4 regions of the Vibrio sp. CCUG 15886 genome follow, and region 4 is predicted to be linked to each of the others. Evidence: predicted binding sites of a transcription regulator. Region 4 holds the regulator's gene; each other region holds the start of a gene.
The links. Region 4 encodes PurR, which represses purine synthesis genes. Its sites were predicted from a motif close to TNANGNAAACGTTTNCNTNA; they were not measured.

Region 1 (4,194 bases), on a different contig from region 4:
CGAAGATGAAGACTTAAGCCGTTTCATCCTGTAATCCTCTTGAGTAGCAAGGGCGAGAGCATTATTTCTCTCGCCCTTTTTCTTCCTCTTCTCACCTAGCATCTTTGCATTTAGCCGTATTGCGCTCCCTTAAGCTAACCTTTCTTCAGTGCGCTTTTCTTCGTATACTGACGATTCTATTTACTAGCACGAAAAATTCATGAATCAGTCATTGCGTATCTGGCTGGATGCCGCTCGTCCGAAAACACTTCCTTTAGCGCTTGTTTCCATTTTAACTGGCAGCGTATTAGCCTATTCATTCGGTCAATTTTCACCTGTGATCGCGTTACTCTCCTTTGTTACCGCAACGCTATTGCAAATCCTTTCTAACTTAGCAAACGATTATGGCGATGCCGTGAAAGGGACTGATAACGACAAACGATTAGGGCCAATGCGTGCCATGCAGTCTGGTGCGGTTTCTGCTCAAGCGATGAAACGAGCCATTATGTTTAATATCATTTTGACCATGATCTCCGGCTTGTGTCTGGTGTTTTACGCATTGAGCAGCCTGCAAAGTATTCTTGCGTTTATTGGTCTCGGCGTATTGGCCATCTTTGCCGCCATCGCTTATACCATGGGTAGCAAGCCGTACGGCTATGTTGGGCTGGGTGATCTGTCTGTGTTTATTTTCTTTGGTTTACTGGGTGTATCGGGCACTTACTTTCTCCACACTGGCCACTTAGATACCGCACTGCTGCTGCCTTCTTTGGGATGTGGATTATTGGCCGTTGCCGTGCTCAATATCAACAACATGCGTGATATTGAGAATGATGCGGCCTGTGGCAAACGCACCGTTGCCGTACGACTTGGGCAACAACGTGCGAAACAGTACCATTTCGCTTTACTCGGTGGCGCCTTAATGGCCTTTGCAAGTTACTTGTTGCTGCAACCTAGCTCCATTTGGCTCTGTCTGCCATTTTTATTCAGCCTAATAGTGCTCTTTAATCATGGTAAAGCCGTTTGGCAAACAGAGAAACCTGCACAAATTGCCCCTATGATGCCAGTCGTCGTGAAATGCTCACTCGTCACCAATATTTTGTTTGCAACTGTTGTGGTAGCTCAAACTCTTGTTAGTTAATCATTAATTGTCATTGCAATGACTTAATGCACGGATATACTCAAAAGAAATCTCGTTGACCAAAGAAGGTATGCCATGGAATACAACACTTCAGCCCTTTGCGATATCTATATGGACCAAGTGGATGTAGTCGAGCCTATGTTCAGTAACTTTGGTGGCCGCGCTTCCTTTGCCGGACAAATCACCACAGTCAAGTGTTTTGAGGACAATGCCCTCATTCGAGAAACGCTGGAACAAGATGGTGTTGGCCGTGTACTTTTGGTTGATGGTGGTGGTTCATTGCGCCGAGCATTACTTGACGGCGAACTTGCCGCGATAGCGGAAGAGAACGAATGGGAAGGCATCGTTGTCTACGGCTGTGTGCGTGAAGTGGACGAGCTGGAAGATATGAATATCGGCATTCAAGCTTTAGCCTCTATTCCAGTGGGTGCTGCCATGCAGGGTGTTGGCGAAGTGGATGTTCCCGTCAATTTTGGTGGGGTGACCTTCCTTCCAGAAGACTACCTCTATGCAGATACAACGGGCATCATTCTCTCCCAAGAGCCTCTCAGTGCCGATCTTGAAGAAGATGAAGAAGAGCCAGAGCTGCTCGATTAAAGAGAAAAAAGCGTCACTTTGACGCTTTTTTCTATTGAGCAAGCAGTCAAAACAGAGCAAAAGTCAGCGCGGCGTAAAGATGCGCTGTTTTTTTGACCGAATGATGCAAATTATTCAATATAGGGCGTGTTTCTCGGCCTTGTGCTGAGTAGAATGAGGCTAACAGACTTGAGTAGTAGCAAGGGCTACACTCGTAACCGAATCAATATAGGTAGGCCAAGATGTCTTTTGAAGTATTAGAAAAACTAGAAGCTAAAATTCAGACCGCTGTCGATACTATCGCTTTGCTACAAATGGAAGTAGACGAGCTTAAAGAAGACAAAGCTAAGTTGGAAACGGAAGCGAATGAACTACGCGCTCAACGTGAACAACTTGAGCAAAAAGCGCAGCAAACTCAACAAGAGCATGCTCAATGGCAAGAACGCATTCGCGCGCTTCTTGGCAAAATGGAAGACGTCGAGTAATTCTCCGCTTCTAGGGAAAACCCTAGACACCACATACGAGGCCCTAAGAGCGTTTATGCCTTGGGCCTCGCACCTCGCACCTCGCACCTCGCACCTCGCACCTCGCACCTCGCACCTCGCACCTCGATTTTCGCCTTTAAACTGAATTTAGCAAACGTTTTCCCTACATTTTGTGCTAGAATCGCGGCAATTTTACTCTTCCTTCGATTTAACACTTTTTTGGAGACAACATGAAACGCGATTTAGCGATGGCCTTTTCCCGCGTCACAGAAGGCGCTGCTCTAGCGGGTTATAAATGGCTAGGCCGTGGTGACAAAAACGCGGCGGATGGCGCTGCAGTAGAAGTCATGCGCACCCTGCTGAATAAAACCGACATCAGTGGCGAAATTGTTATTGGTGAAGGTGAAATCGACGATGCCCCGATGCTTTACATTGGCGAAAATGTTGGCCTAGGTGGTGATGAAGTGGATATCGCGGTCGATCCAATCGAAGGGACGCGCATGACCGCTATGGGCCAATCAAACGCTCTTGCGGTACTGGCTGCCGGTGAAAAAGGGAGCTTTTTAAAAGCACCGGATATGTACATGGAAAAACTGGTGGTTGGCCCTGGTGCAAAAGGAGTGATCGATCTCAACAAGCCACTTAAAGAAAACCTCGAGAACATCGCACAAGCGCTTGGAAAAACGCTTGATACCTTGGTGGTGATTACCCTTGCGAAGCCTCGTCATGATGAGGTGATCGCCGAGATGCAACGCATGGGTGTTCGTGTTTTCGCTGTGCCGGATGGTGATGTAGCCGCTTCGATTCTTACCTGCATGCCAGACAGTGAAGTTGACGTGATGTACTGTATTGGTGGTGCACCTGAAGGGGTTGTCTCAGCGGCCGTCATTCGCGCATTGGATGGCGACATGCATGGTCGTCTTTTACCTCGTAACGAAGTAAAAGGCGATAACGAAGAAAACCGCAAGTTTGCGGATTTCGAGCTCGAGCGCTGCGCTGAAATGGGCGTGGAAGCGAACAAAGTGCTAAAACTGGAAGACATGGCACGCAGTGATAATGTCATTTTCTCCGCAACAGGCATCACTAAAGGCGATCTACTTGAAGGCATCAGCCGTCAAGGCAATATTGCAACCACCGAAACATTGCTGATTCGTGGCCGTTGTCGAACCATTCGTCGTATCAAGTCGATTCATTATCTTGAGCGCAAAGATGACGAAGTGAAAGCGATCATTCTTTAACATACAAAGAGAACATGAAAAGAGGGCTGCCTAGTAGGCAGCCCTCTTCATTAAAAGTCTTACACAGAATATCTATCCACCATTCGCGATTATAATGCGGTAAGCACAACGCCTCTGGCCTTCAATAATGTGCTCACTGCGCTCGATGTGGCACTCATCACCAAGCAACTTTTGGAACACATTCAACTCCGACTGACACAAACTTGGGCAGCGTTGCGCCGCTTTACAGATCGGGCAATGGTTTTCCGTCAGCAGGTAGCCTTCATCCGTCTTTTCTAGCTCTGCCATGTAGCCTTCTTCTTCTCTCATCAGGGTAAGCGTTTCGAGTCGACTGATCAGATCCAAACACGTAGCTAACGCCTTTTGATAGTGCAAAAACGTTTTTTGTTCACGCTCTGCCGCCACCTTTGCTAGGCCCTCAGCACCAAACAACGCCTCTACGGCATCGATAACCTGAATCGTTAACTCGCCATGACGATCAGCAAACTGATCATGTCCCTTTTGCGTTAAAGACCAATGACGAGTTGGACGGCCAATTTTCACCTTCACATCGTGAAAATGCACCAGACCATCCTCTTCCAGACTCTGCAAATGTTGGCGGGCCCCCATGGTTGTCATACCCAAATCAGTCGCTATTTGCTTTGCGGTAACCGCCCCATCTCGTTTTATGGATTGAATGATCCTATCTATGGTCTTCATGTTTCCCTCTTGCCCTGTGCAGATATTATGCGCCATAGGATTAGTAAAGAAAAGGCTTGATAATCTCCAGGAGTAGAGA
Region 2 (4,194 bases), on a different contig from region 4:
TACTCAGCATTGGACTTTGTTCATCGGCGTGGGCGAACACTGAAAGTTTTGAGCAGTATCTTGAGCGTTTAAAAGCCCAAGCGGCAGAAGAAGGCATTTCGGCTCAAACCATAGAGCAAGCCTTTCGCGATGTGCAATTTAAGCCACGAGCGGTAAAAGCCGATCGCAACCAACCGGAGAAAAAACAAACGCTGGATGAATATCTTCCTCGTGCGGTGCCCGATTGGAAAGTGAAACAAGCCAAAGATCTCTATGCAAAGCATTACGCTGAATTGAGCCAGATTGCGGATCGCTATGGCGTACAAGCGCGCTTTATTGTCGCGTTGTGGGGCGTTGAGAGTAACTTTGGTAAGTTCACCGGCAATTTCCCTGTGGTCGATGCTTTATCAACCATGGCCTATGAAGGGCGTCGTGAAGCCTTCTTTCGTGCCGAAACCATGGCTGCGCTGAAAATCTTAGACCAAGGGCATATTGAGTTTGAAAACTTCAAAGGCTCTTGGGCAGGCGCGATGGGCCAGTGTCAGTTTATGCCAAGCTCTTTCCTTGCCTATGCGGCAGACGGTAACGGTGATGGCAAGAAAGACATCTGGAATACCAAAGCCGATGTGTTTGCTTCAACAGCCAGTTACCTCAGCCAATCGGGTTGGGATGATAAATACACTTGGGGTCGCCAAGTACGCGTGCCGAAAGGGTTTGAACTTGAGCTAGAAGGGCGAGAAGAGGCGAAAGGCAAATACCTGCAGGAATGGAAAAAACTGGGTATTACCAGCATCAATGGACGCCCATTACCTAAGCTAAACGAAGACATTAAAGCTTGGTTAGTGATGCCCGATGATGAAAATGGCCGCGCTTATCTGGTCTACAACAACTACAATGTGTTGATGAAGTGGAATCGCTCGCATTACTTTGCACTGGCAGTGAGCCATTTGGCTGACCGCATCAAAAATTAATTCAATTCGGCTTGTGGTGTTAGCCACAAGCCAACAGCGATAAACATGTTATCTGAACGCGCAGCACAAATGGTGGTTTTTGCCGCCCTCGTCAAACATCAAAACTTCACTTCTGCAGCTAAGAGCTTAGCGGTGTCGGTTTCTCATGTCAGTAAGCAACTGGCACAACTCGAAGCATCGTTGGGGATCAAGTTGATCCAACGCACCACGCGCAGCTTTACACCAACTGAAGCAGGATTGGCCTTCTATCACCATTGCCAGCAAGTGGTGCAGGCGGTGAATAATGCGCAGCATGAAATGGAGAGCCAGCGCGATGAAATTGCCGGTTTAGTACGAATTGGCTTGTCGCAATCCTTTGGTACTTTGCATATTCTCCCTGCCATTGATGAACTGCGCCAGAAATACCCGCTACTGCAAGTGGAAATGCATCTGTTTGATTACAAAGTCGACATGCTGCAAGAAGGGTTGGATCTCTGGATCACCAATCATGAACATTTACCAGAAGGCTACATTGCTCAGCGTTTAGCGGATTGTCAGTTCGTTGTCGCGGCGTCTCCTGACTATTTGCTGCAGCATGATGCACCGAAGGAGCCCAATGATCTCGCCAATCACAACTGCCTGATTTACCGAAGCTGGGAGCGCGACTACACCAGTTGGGCGTTTCGCCGCCAAGGGGAGCACCTTAGCGTCAAGGTATCGGGTAATTATTCGGTCGATCTGGCTGAGGCGGTTCGAGACGCGGCGATCTCAGGGTGGGGGATTGGCTATCTGGCGACCTACTTGCTTGGTGATGAGTTTAGAACTGGGAAACTGATTCAACTGTTGCCAGATTGGCGCGCGAATCAGGAAATGCCATTTTATGCGGTGTATCCTAGCCGCCAGCATATGCCGAAAAAAACCTCCGCTGTCATCGATTTCATTAAACAAAAAATCGGTACGCCGTGTCATTGGGACAAACAGCTGGAGCCCTATGTCAGCTTCCCTGATTAGAGTGATTTGAGTCACAAATATTTTCTATTTCCAGAAACATATTTTCCATATGGAAACAATAAAACAAAGCAAACGTTTATCTTGTTTTTATTCAATAAGTTAAGACTTGTGGTTTTATTGCGTTTTTCTAATGAACCACCTTGTTAACATTCTCGACTTGCATCTTACGATGCTGGTAATACAATCCGCGCCTTCCTTGTTCCCCCTCTCTGGAAATAATCACTATGAACTCACTCTTGGGTGTCGTAGCCATTTTGCTTTTTGCTTGGCTGCTTTCTACCAATAGAAAAAATATCCGTCTTAAAACGGTGGGATTGGCGTTTGCATTGCAAGTGGCCTTTGCGTTGTTGGTGCTGTATGTACCTGCGGGTAAAAATGCGCTAAATGGCGTGACGGGCGCGGTTTCAAATTTGATTAACTATGGACAGGAAGGCATCGCTTTTCTGTTCGGCGGTTTGGCAACCGGCGGTTTTACTTTCGCGATTAACGTTCTTGGTATCATCATCTTCTTCTCTGCCTTGATCTCAGGCCTTTACCATATTGGATTGATGCCGAAAGTAATCAACTTGATTGGTGGCGCCCTACAAAAGTTGTTAGGGACTGGCCGTGCTGAATCGCTTTCTGCAACCGCCAACATCTTCGTTGGCATGATTGAAGCCCCGTTGGTGGTGAAACCTTACTTAAAGCACATGAGTGACTCGCAATTCTTTGCCGTCATGACCTGTGGCCTTGCTTCAGTAGCAGGCGGTACCTTAGTCGGTTACGCCTCTTTGGGTGTGGAACTGAACTACCTGATTGCTGCGGCATTTATGTCGGCACCTGCTGGTCTTTTGATGGCCAAAATCTTGATGCCTGAAACTGAAGCTCAGGCGGAAGATGTGCAGATGGAAAACGTTGAGATGCCAAAAGCGACCAACGTGGTGGAAGCGATGGCAGACGGTGCGATGTCGGGCTTGCGTATCGCGGTAGCGGTAGGGGCAACCTTACTGGCGTTTGTCAGCGTGATTGCACTGCTGAATGGCCTGTTGGGCTGGGTCGGCAGTTGGTTTGGCATCTCTCTTAGCTTTGAGTTGATTTTGGGCTACCTATTCGCGCCAGTCGCTTGGTTGTTGGGTATTCCATGGCATGAAGCCATTACCGCGGGTTCTCTGATCGGCAATAAAATTGTGGTGAACGAATTCGTAGCGTTTATTCAGCTCATGCAAGTGAAACAAGATCTGAGTGCACACTCGCAAGCGATCGTGACCTTTGCTTTGTGTGGTTTTGCTAACATCTCCACAATGGCGATGTTGATCGGTGGTTTGGGTAGCTTGGTGCCTGAAAAACGCTCGTTCATCTCGAAATACGGCTTCCGTGCAATTACCGCAGGTGTCTTGGCGAACCTGATGAGCGCATCGATTGCGGGCGTGATTTTAAGCCTGTAAGCGATAAGAAAACAGATGACAGTCGATGCTTACGCGCCTCTGGACAAAGTGAAGCATCGTACTGTCATTATTTGTTTTTATTCGCTATCGTTTTGATAAATAAGAAAAAGGCAGAGGATTTCCTCTGCCTTTTTGCGATTGAGTGATGACGACGTCAATCACTCACCTGCTGTGCAATATCAACGCGGATTAATCGATATCGCGTTCAATTTCGCGTGCAACGTATTGTTGATTCAACATGATGCCTTCGGCTTCAATGTAGGCACCTTGCAGCTCCGACTCTTGAATGTGCTCAAAGCGCGTATTGGCATCAATATAGATAATTTTCTCGCCAAGACTAACGCCGTCATCGGAACATTCCATGGTGATAGTACGTTGCTCGTTATCGTGGAGAGTCACCAGACCATCGCACTCAAACTCATGATCGTCCCAATTGCTGTCGTGATCTTGTTCGTCAAACTCCACCACACGCGCAAGCAGCTCGTTGCTTGTACTTGATTGCGCGGTGACTTCCACTTCTGCCCCTGCGACCAATAGACCTTTGTGGCCATCTTCAAAGCGAGTGTGAGCATCGACGGTAAACATGCCACGGTAGTTCAACTCGAACTGCGATTTATCGCCTGCCACCCAAGTGACAATGCCTTCGATTTCGTTGTCGTCATCAAGATCATCGTAAGATTCGATCTCAATCTCGCTGGCGGCAAACACGTTATTGGCAAATTGGCCTTCAATTTCTACCCATTGACCGTTTTCAAGTGGTTGATGCGGTTTAATAAAGGTACCATTGTCGTAATTTACTGTAATGCCAGCGCCCAATTTAAACGTACCGT
Region 3 (4,194 bases), on a different contig from region 4:
GGCTCAGAACTTATCCATGCTCGCCGTGCGCAGCAAAGGTCAGCAAGATGTCGCGTTGCCACTGCCCCCCGTCCACCAGCTTAAACAACAACTGTTAGCTCAACTGCCTTTTTCTCCGACCAATGCCCAAGCGCGGGTGGTGCAAGAGATTGAAGAAGATTTGCAAAAAGCGCATCCGATGATGCGTTTGGTGCAAGGGGATGTCGGCTCGGGTAAAACCTTAGTGGCAGCCTTGGCCGCGGTACGCGCTATCGAACATGGCTACCAAGTGGCGCTGATGGCGCCCACCGAACTTCTGGCCGAGCAGCACGCGATCAACTTCGCCAATTGGTTTGAAAAAATGGGCATTCCCGTTGGCTGGCTCGCTGGCAAGCTCAAAGGTAAAGCCAAAGAAGCCGAATTAGCCCGCATTGCCAGTGGCGAAGCGAAAATGGTGGTCGGGACACATGCGCTGTTCCAAGAACACGTGGTGTTTGACCATCTTGCTCTTGTGATCATTGATGAACAGCACCGCTTTGGCGTGCATCAACGCTTGGAACTGCGCGAAAAAGGCGCCAAACAAGGCGCTTACCCACATCAACTGATCATGACTGCTACACCGATCCCTCGCACATTGGCCATGACCGCTTATGCCGATTTGGAAACATCGGTGATCGACGAGTTACCGCCGGGACGAACCCCTATCCAAACCGTCGCGATTCCCGACACCAAACGCGAGGACATTGTCGAGCGCATTCGTCATGCCTGCCTCAATGAGGGTAAGCAGGCGTATTGGGTCTGTACCCTGATTGATGAATCGGAAGTATTGGAAGCCCAAGCGGCAGCAGAAACCGCCGAAGAGCTGCAACGTAAATTGCCTGATGTGCGCATTGGTTTGGTGCACGGCCGAATGAAACCAGCTGAAAAACAAGCGGTGATGCAAGCGTTCAAAAACAATGAATTGCATCTTTTGGTGGCCACCACAGTGATCGAAGTCGGTGTCGATGTGCCCAACGCCAGCTTAATGATCATCGAAAACCCCGAGCGCTTGGGTCTCGCACAATTGCACCAGTTGCGCGGTCGCGTCGGTCGAGGCTCAGTAGCAAGCCACTGCGTATTGCTCTATCACGCTCCGCTGTCCAAAACGGCGCAAAAGCGCCTCTCGGTGCTGCGCGAAAGTAACGATGGTTTCGTCATTGCTCAGCGCGACCTTGAGATCCGCGGGCCAGGTGAGCTGCTCGGCACCAAACAAACTGGCCTGGCGGATTTCAAAATTGCCGATCTCGTCCGCGATCAGCGACTGATCCCTGAAGTTCAACGCGCCGCACGCTACATTCACCACAATTACCCACAAAATGCCGCCGCGATTATTGAACGCTGGTTGGGCGAGCGTGATATTTATTCTAAGGCGTGATCCACGCCTTTCATTGACCATTTTCTCTTCGTTCCCTGTCGAATCCATCATCCTGTTTAGTCAATACAAATAGCAAACGATTGCTTTTTAGAATAATCGCCCTATAATGCCGCACAAATTGTGAGGATGACTTTTCTCACCTTCCCAACCAGAGCGGATTTCTGAATAACAGCAATCACAGATGATGACATCCGTTCACCTTGGCCTCCCATTCAGCGAGCGCTAAGTCTGCGTACAACAATTAGGAACATACCATGACAACGCCGAACCCGACGCGTAAAACGGATCTGATCTATCAACTCAACGATCGTCCACCTTTGCCTCAAACTTTGTTTGCTGCACTGCAGCACTTGCTGGCGATGTTTGTCGCTGTGATCACCCCATCCTTGATTATTTGCCAAGCGCTTGGCGTGTCTGCCGAACAAACCAACACCATCATCAGCATGTCGCTGTTTGCTTCGGGCATTTCTTCCTTTATTCAAATCCGCACTTTTGGTCCGATTGGTTCTGGGCTGCTGTCCGTACAAGGCACCAGTTTTAACTTCTTAGGTCCGATTATCGGAGCTGGTTTAGCGCTGAAGGCAGGCGGCGCCAGCGTTGAGAGCATGATGGCGGCGATTTTTGGCACCATTTTGGTTGCCTCGTTTGCAGAGATTCTCCTTTCGCGCGTGTTGGAATACGCGCGTCGCATCATTACGCCATTGGTTTCTGGCATCGTCGTGACCTTAATTGGCTTAACCCTGATTCAAGTCGGCTTGGTATCAATGGGCGGCGGCTACGCGGCCCTGGGCGATGGCACTTTTGGCAGCCTCGATAAGTTGGCGCTGGCAGGGACGGTACTGGGCCTGATTGTGTTACTCAATCGCACCAAAAACCCTTACGTACGCGTGGCGTCGATTGTGATTGCCATGTTGGTGGGCTATGTCATGGCCTATTTCATGGGCATGGTAGACACTCGCCAAGCCAGCAGCAGTAGCGCACTGATTGCCTTGCCAATCCCAATGCAGTTTGGTCTGAGTTTCGACTGGTCGCTGTTTATTCCACTGGTTCTGATTTTCCTCATCACCGCGCTGGAAGCCATTGGTGATATTACCGCCACCTCGGAAGTGTCTGGCGAACCAGTCAAAGGCCCGGTGTATATGAAGCGCATTAAAGGCGGCGTATTGGCCGACGGTCTGAACTCGGCATTAGCGGCGGTATTCAATAGTTTCCCAAACTCCACTTTCAGCCAAAACAACGGCGTGATCTTGCTAACGGGTGTCGCAAGCCGCTACGTCGGTTACTTCATCGCCGGCATGTTGGTACTGCTTGGGCTGTTCCCTGGCGTGGCTGGTTTTGTTCAGTTGATTCCGGAACCGGTTTTAGGCGGTGCAACCATCGTGATGTTCGGCACCATCGCCGCTGCAGGTGTGCGCATCATTTCTCGAGTTGACCTCGATCGCCGTGCCATTCTCATCATGGCACTGTCATTCTCGATGGGTTTAGGCATTGCGCAGAAACCGGAGATTTTGCAGTTTATGCCTGAGTTCATTAAGAGCATTTTCTCTTCCGGCGTTGCTGCTGGCGGCATTACCGCGATTGTGCTTAACCTTCTTCTGCCTGAAAAGCTTCAGGACGAAGAAGAGGAAAAGGCGCACGAGCCCGCGACTGTAAAGCGCTAATCTACACAAAGAAAAAGGGTTGCCGACTGTGGCAACCCTTTTTTAACCCAATGACCCTTCCTAAATAAGGTTACGACTAACGTTCGCTGGTCGGAAAGCTCAACTGTACTTTGAGCCCACCTTCGCTGCGGTTGTTCACCACCACCGAGCCGTGATGCTGGCTGACAATACGTTTGACAATGGCCAGCCCTAAGCCTGTTCCTTCGCTACCACGAGCCGTATCGCCACGGGTGAAAGGTTCAAACAACTTCGCCACTTGTGATTTTTCAATCCCTGGGCCGTTATCTTCCACACACACCCACACCAACTTGCTGTCTGCGGTCATCCCCGTGCTGATTTTCACCCATCCATTACCGTAACGCAGTGCATTGACCACTAAGTTGCTAACGGCACGCTTAATTGCGATCGGGCTGCCAAAAGCGGTGCGAATCGAAGGCTGGAAGGCGGTCTCAATCTGCACTTCGTAACCCCCTTCGGAGCTCGCTACATCCCCAGAAATACCATTGATGTCGACCTCGGTGAAACTTTGCGTATTCACTGGTTTGAGGTAGTCCATAAACTGGCTGATGATCTCATTACACTCTTCAGTATCACTGATGATCCCTTCCGCTAAATAGCTGTCTTCTGGTGACATCATTTCAGTCGCAAGGCGAATTCGTGTTAACGGCGTTCTTAAATCATGGCTAATACCCGCCATCAACAACGCGCGGTCAGCTTCCAACTCTTGAATGCCGCGAGACATTTGATTGAACGCGCGCGTCACTGCACGGATCTCTGTAGCCCCTTTTTCTGGCAGCGGTGGCGGGATTTCCCCTCGACCGACTTCCTTGGCCGCCTTCTCCAGCGCGATGAGTGGCCGGTTTTGTAAACGGATAAACAGCCAACCACCAGCGATGATCAACAGCGCCACAATCAAACTGTTGCGAAACAGTGGAGCGAAATCTTCTTCTTGCAGTTCAGAGAGCGGAATGCGGATCAGTGAGCCTGGAAGCGCGTCAATTTTCATCCACAAAATGTAGCTTTCGCTGCCCAACAGCAGACGCACTTCCGTTGGCGAACCAAGTTCGTGAGTCATCTCTTCACTCATCAAATCGATGGTCATCGCATGGTCAAACTCTTTGGCTTGTTCACTATCGGCCG
Region 4 (4,194 bases):
CGATAGGAAAGACACCCAGTAACGCAAATGAGGCTAATACTGTTGGTGAAAGTATCCCCGACAACGAGTTGATGTCGGCCAATTGTGTCCCCGCATTTAGGTAAACAGCCGTGCCAGGTAGCATGCCGATCTGGCTAGTAAGATAGTAACGACCAATGGAAATTGGTGTTAAACCCATCAGCAAGTTAATAAGGAAAAATGGGAAGACTGGGATCAGGCGTAACGAAAATAGATAAAAGGCGCCATCCTTTTCAACGCCTTGGTTGATCGCGCTAAGTTTGTCTCCAAAACGTGCCTGCACCCAATCTTTTAGTAGGTAGCGACTACTCAAAAATGCGATGGTTGCTCCAATGGTGCTGGCAAATGAGACAAGCAGTAGGCTATACCAAAAACCAAACAGAGCAGCGCCCAATAGTGTGACGACGGTTGCTCCTGGTACTGAAAAGGCGGTAAGACCAACGTAAATGACAAAATAGCTTATTGAAGCAAACAGAAAGTTTTCTTCAATAAAACTGTTCAGGGCAAGTTGTTGTGCTTTAGCGTTGTCGAGTGTGAGGTATTGACTAAAATTAACCGCCAATAAAATAATGGTCGCGATAAGCAAGATTCCGAATACGAGTTTTTTGTTCATTCAATTTTTCTCCAGATAGCTTGGTTATCAGACCTGATTGAGACAGAAAATCTTTCAAACGATATAAAAAAACCACATCATTTTGATGTGGTTTTAATCTATAAGAAATAATAAACGTGCTTGTCTACAAAGACAATTTATTCACTAATTCGTCTCGACGTTGCTGAGGAATCACACTCCAGTGCGTACCATTGATGGCTCCCTCTAACGCCCAAAGCAGCTCTAAGCTCACGGCACCACTGTGGGTGTTTTTAATCGCTTCGTATGCACGAACCGCGCCTTGAGACTCCAACTGCTCGACTGTTTCTATTCCCGCCTTTTTAAGCATTCGTTCGGTGGCTAAACGCAGGTTAGGCAGGTCTTTTAATCGTTCAGGTTTTGCTGTTGCTTGCTGTTGTTTATCGTTATTAGCACTGGCCAATGCACGTTTGGCTACGTTGAGTAGTGCATTTTGGTCTTGCCATAGCGCGTCTGAAATCGCGTAGTACTTAGTGACAACAGGGAAACCACGCTTAGTATAAACGTATGGTTTGAGTCCTTGCTTTTCAAAAAGTAATGTTGATTTTTGATCTGCGCGAATATGAAGCTGGTCTTTCACCACAAGTGCGAACATGGTCTCATCTGCAAAAAGGCCGAATCCGCCAAACATTGAGCGAGATTTTATCGCACCAAGTTGCTCAAAAAGCTTCATTGAATCTTTGAGTATCGGTTTATCCATGATGTGTTATCTCGGTGTAATTACTATTACGCCACCAAATCAGGTCCGAGAGATTAGCAAACCAATGCAAATACAATGTCATTAATGGGTAAACTTGTTGTTATGCATTTTTGCCATCGGTAACCCCGCTACCTACCAAAAAACGTCTGGTTTAGGCCGGAGGCTTTGCGTCCCACTTTTTCAAATGGTTTGCCCTGTGCGTGACTCTAGAAGGATACGATTTCTATTGAAGTAACATCACATTTTCAAATAAAAAATGTGACATTGGTTCAGATAATAGTTGCAGTTAAGTGAATGAATGCTCGATTTTAAGAACTTAACAGAATTTGACTTAACAAATCACTTACTAAGAATGAAAAAAAAGCATCCAGATTTGGATGCTTTAGAATATTAGTCTTAACTAATTGATTTTTTTGACGGTATCACGAACCACTAACTCGGGATGCATTTCAAACACGCGTTTGTCATGCTCTTTGTCCTTAATGCGTTCGAGAAGGATCTCAAATGCATTTTTACCAACACGGCGTTTTGGCTGGTGGATGGTTGTTAGCGGTGGTGAGAAGTATTCCGCCAACTCAATATTATCGTAGCCGATAACAGAGATGTCTTCAGGAATGCGAAGGCCTAACTGCTGAAGGCGGCTCATCAAACCCAGTGCCATGGTGTCGTTGAAGCAGAAGACCGCAGTTGGGCGATCTTGCCATGACGCGATCTTGTCAGCAGCCATCACAGCCGTGTCACATTCAAAGTTTCCTTCAAGGATCCACTCGTTGTTAACGGTAATATTGGCTTCCTTCATCGCACGTTTAAAGCCTTGGATGCGCTCTTGGCACGCGGCTTTTTCAAAGTGGCCACTCAAACACGCGATTTTTGTATGGCCGTTATCAATCAGGTACTTAGTGGCCAAGTAGCCACCTTCTTCTGAGTTATCGATAATTTTATCGGCTTGTGAGCTGATTGGACCCCAGTCCATAATCACTTTAGGAATATCTGCATGCTTATCAAGCATTTCTCGGAGCTCTTCGGTGAGGTCAGAACACATCACCAAAATGCCATCTACGCGCTTTTCCGCAAGCATACGAATGTAGTCACGTTGCTTCTCGTAGATACCGCCCGTATTACAAAGAATTAGCGTATAGCCTTGGCGGTAACAGTAGCTTTCTACGCCATCAATTACTTCAGAAAAGAACAAATTGGTCGACTGTGTGACCAGCATACCAATAGTACGAGTGGTGTTGCACTTTAGGCTACGCGCTACTGCGCTCGGTGCGTAGTTGAGCTCGTCAACCGCTTTCATGACTTTTTCTTGAGTGGCTTCTGCAACAAAACGCGTTTTGTTGATTACGTGCGACACTGTGGTCGTGGATACTCCAGCGAGACGCGCGACATCTTTAATTGTGGCCATAGGTATTGTCCTGTCTAAGGTTGCATTTTGAATCTACGATTCTTTGTTGCAACACAGTTTGCTACCTTTCTCCGAATTCGCTTTGTAAGGAAGACACACTAGAAAAGCAGCAGCTTAGCTTTAAATAAACACAAAAACCGCTGTATTTCAGCGGTTTGCATTAAAATCATATTTTATCGATTGCGGTCTCAATTTTAGACCGAGACGGCAAGAGTGGCAACCTACTCAAACGGCGAATAGTGTATCCGCGTTCACACTTTAGTGGTTAAAGTGTAACCGAGTGTTTGCTCTATTGATAAGGGCGTAATTATTATCCAACTAAATAGTCGCTGTCCAGCATACAAAACGCAACAAGTAGTTTTATTGCACTGTTATAGAAACCAAACTCATCATATTCTGCTGCTCGTTGAGAGAAGCTAGGTAACCAAGAGAGCAACATTTCTTGAATAAATGCGTTTTGCTCAATGAAGGCTTCTTCCATGTGGCGATCTTGTTCAAGCTCATTTGAGCGAATGATAAGGTTGCCAAGAAAGTCGAGCATGATAGCTAAGTGATCGGCCGGTTCATTCAGTTGTTGATTGACCTGCACACCATGTTTTTTCAGCCAAGTGTCCATTTTTTGTGCTGGTTCGCCATTGAGTAGGCCATCTTTTGTTAGATAAATAGATGCGTATGGAAGTGCGCCGTGTTTTGCGGTTTTCAAAAATAGGTCACAAAAATCTGCCGCTAATTCCAATTGCGCATCTTGACGGTCAACAAGACGATTGAGTGCATCGACGAAGGCGTTAACGGATGGTCTCAGTGCATCGTTTTCAGCCAATCCAGTTAAAAACGCTCTAATTTCCATGCTTTGATATTTATCGAGCTCTTCCTGTGTCAGCTCTTTGGCAAATAAGCTCGAAAGCCACCAATATATTTCCGCACGTTTTTCATTAAAGGCTTTTATCTCTTGCATCATTTATCGCTCCTAAATCAATCTCCTATAAGTGTAACCAAAAAAAATGAATAACAATAACGCCTATTGTTAAGAAAAATATAAATATATTTGAGCTTGTTAATGGCTTGATATTAAGCTTGTTTTGAATCAATAAAAATCAAGATACTTGCATTTCAAACGAAGTATGACTAGAAATGTTACTAGTTATGAATAGAATATCTGCCCGTGTAGACAGAAATGACATGAAGTGGTGTAAATGAGCTATCACGTATTAGTCGTAGAAGATGATGTAGTGACTCGCAGTAAACTTGCGGGTTATTTTCAAAAAGAAGGTTACACAGTAAGTGAAGCGGAAAGTGGTGCCGAGATGCGTCATATTTTGCAAAATAGCTGCGTTGATTTGGTGATGTTAGACATTAACTTACCAGGTGAAGACGGCTTGATGCTGACCCGTGAACTACGCAGCCAATCGGACATTGGCATTATTTTGGTAACCGGACGCA

Region 1: a site for PurR is predicted at 2,325-2,344, ahead of glpX (class II fructose-bisphosphatase). Genes of this name have one in related genera too.
Region 2: a site for PurR is predicted at 2,005-2,024, ahead of PQQ36_RS15125 (NupC/NupG family nucleoside CNT transporter). Genes of this name have one in related genera too.
Region 3: a site for PurR is predicted at 1,462-1,481, ahead of PQQ36_RS16820 (uracil-xanthine permease family protein). Genes of this name have one in related genera too.

Annotation. Positions count from the first base shown of each region.
Region 1 is NZ_JAQQBT010000018.1:4,795-8,988, reverse strand. It holds gene hslU (HslU--HslV peptidase ATPase subunit) at 1-34, shown strand, start outside; gene PQQ36_RS19545 (1,4-dihydroxy-2-naphthoate polyprenyltransferase) at 200-1,117, shown strand; gene rraA (ribonuclease E activity regulator RraA) at 1,193-1,714, shown strand; gene zapB (cell division protein ZapB) at 1,936-2,178, shown strand; gene glpX (class II fructose-bisphosphatase) at 2,409-3,416, shown strand; gene PQQ36_RS19525 (helix-turn-helix transcriptional regulator) at 3,489-4,115, opposite strand.
Region 2 is NZ_JAQQBT010000008.1:70,010-74,203, reverse strand. It holds gene PQQ36_RS15135 (lytic murein transglycosylase) at 1-950, shown strand, start outside; gene PQQ36_RS15130 (LysR family transcriptional regulator) at 996-1,940, shown strand; gene PQQ36_RS15125 (NupC/NupG family nucleoside CNT transporter) at 2,165-3,364, shown strand; gene PQQ36_RS15120 (DUF5666 domain-containing protein) at 3,554-4,194, opposite strand, start outside.
Region 3 is NZ_JAQQBT010000011.1:32,874-37,067, forward strand. It holds gene recG (ATP-dependent DNA helicase RecG) at 1-1,393, shown strand, start outside; gene PQQ36_RS16820 (uracil-xanthine permease family protein) at 1,648-3,054, shown strand; gene envZ (two-component system sensor histidine kinase EnvZ) at 3,131-4,194, opposite strand, start outside.
Region 4 is NZ_JAQQBT010000003.1:32,924-37,117, forward strand. It holds gene PQQ36_RS08735 (TVP38/TMEM64 family protein) at 1-631, opposite strand, end outside; gene PQQ36_RS08740 (TfoX/Sxy family DNA transformation protein) at 756-1,349, opposite strand; cyclic di-GMP riboswitch class I at 1,465-1,553, opposite strand; gene purR (HTH-type transcriptional repressor PurR) at 1,750-2,754, opposite strand; gene torD (molecular chaperone TorD) at 3,065-3,712, opposite strand; gene torR (two-component system response regulator TorR) at 3,948-4,194, shown strand, end outside.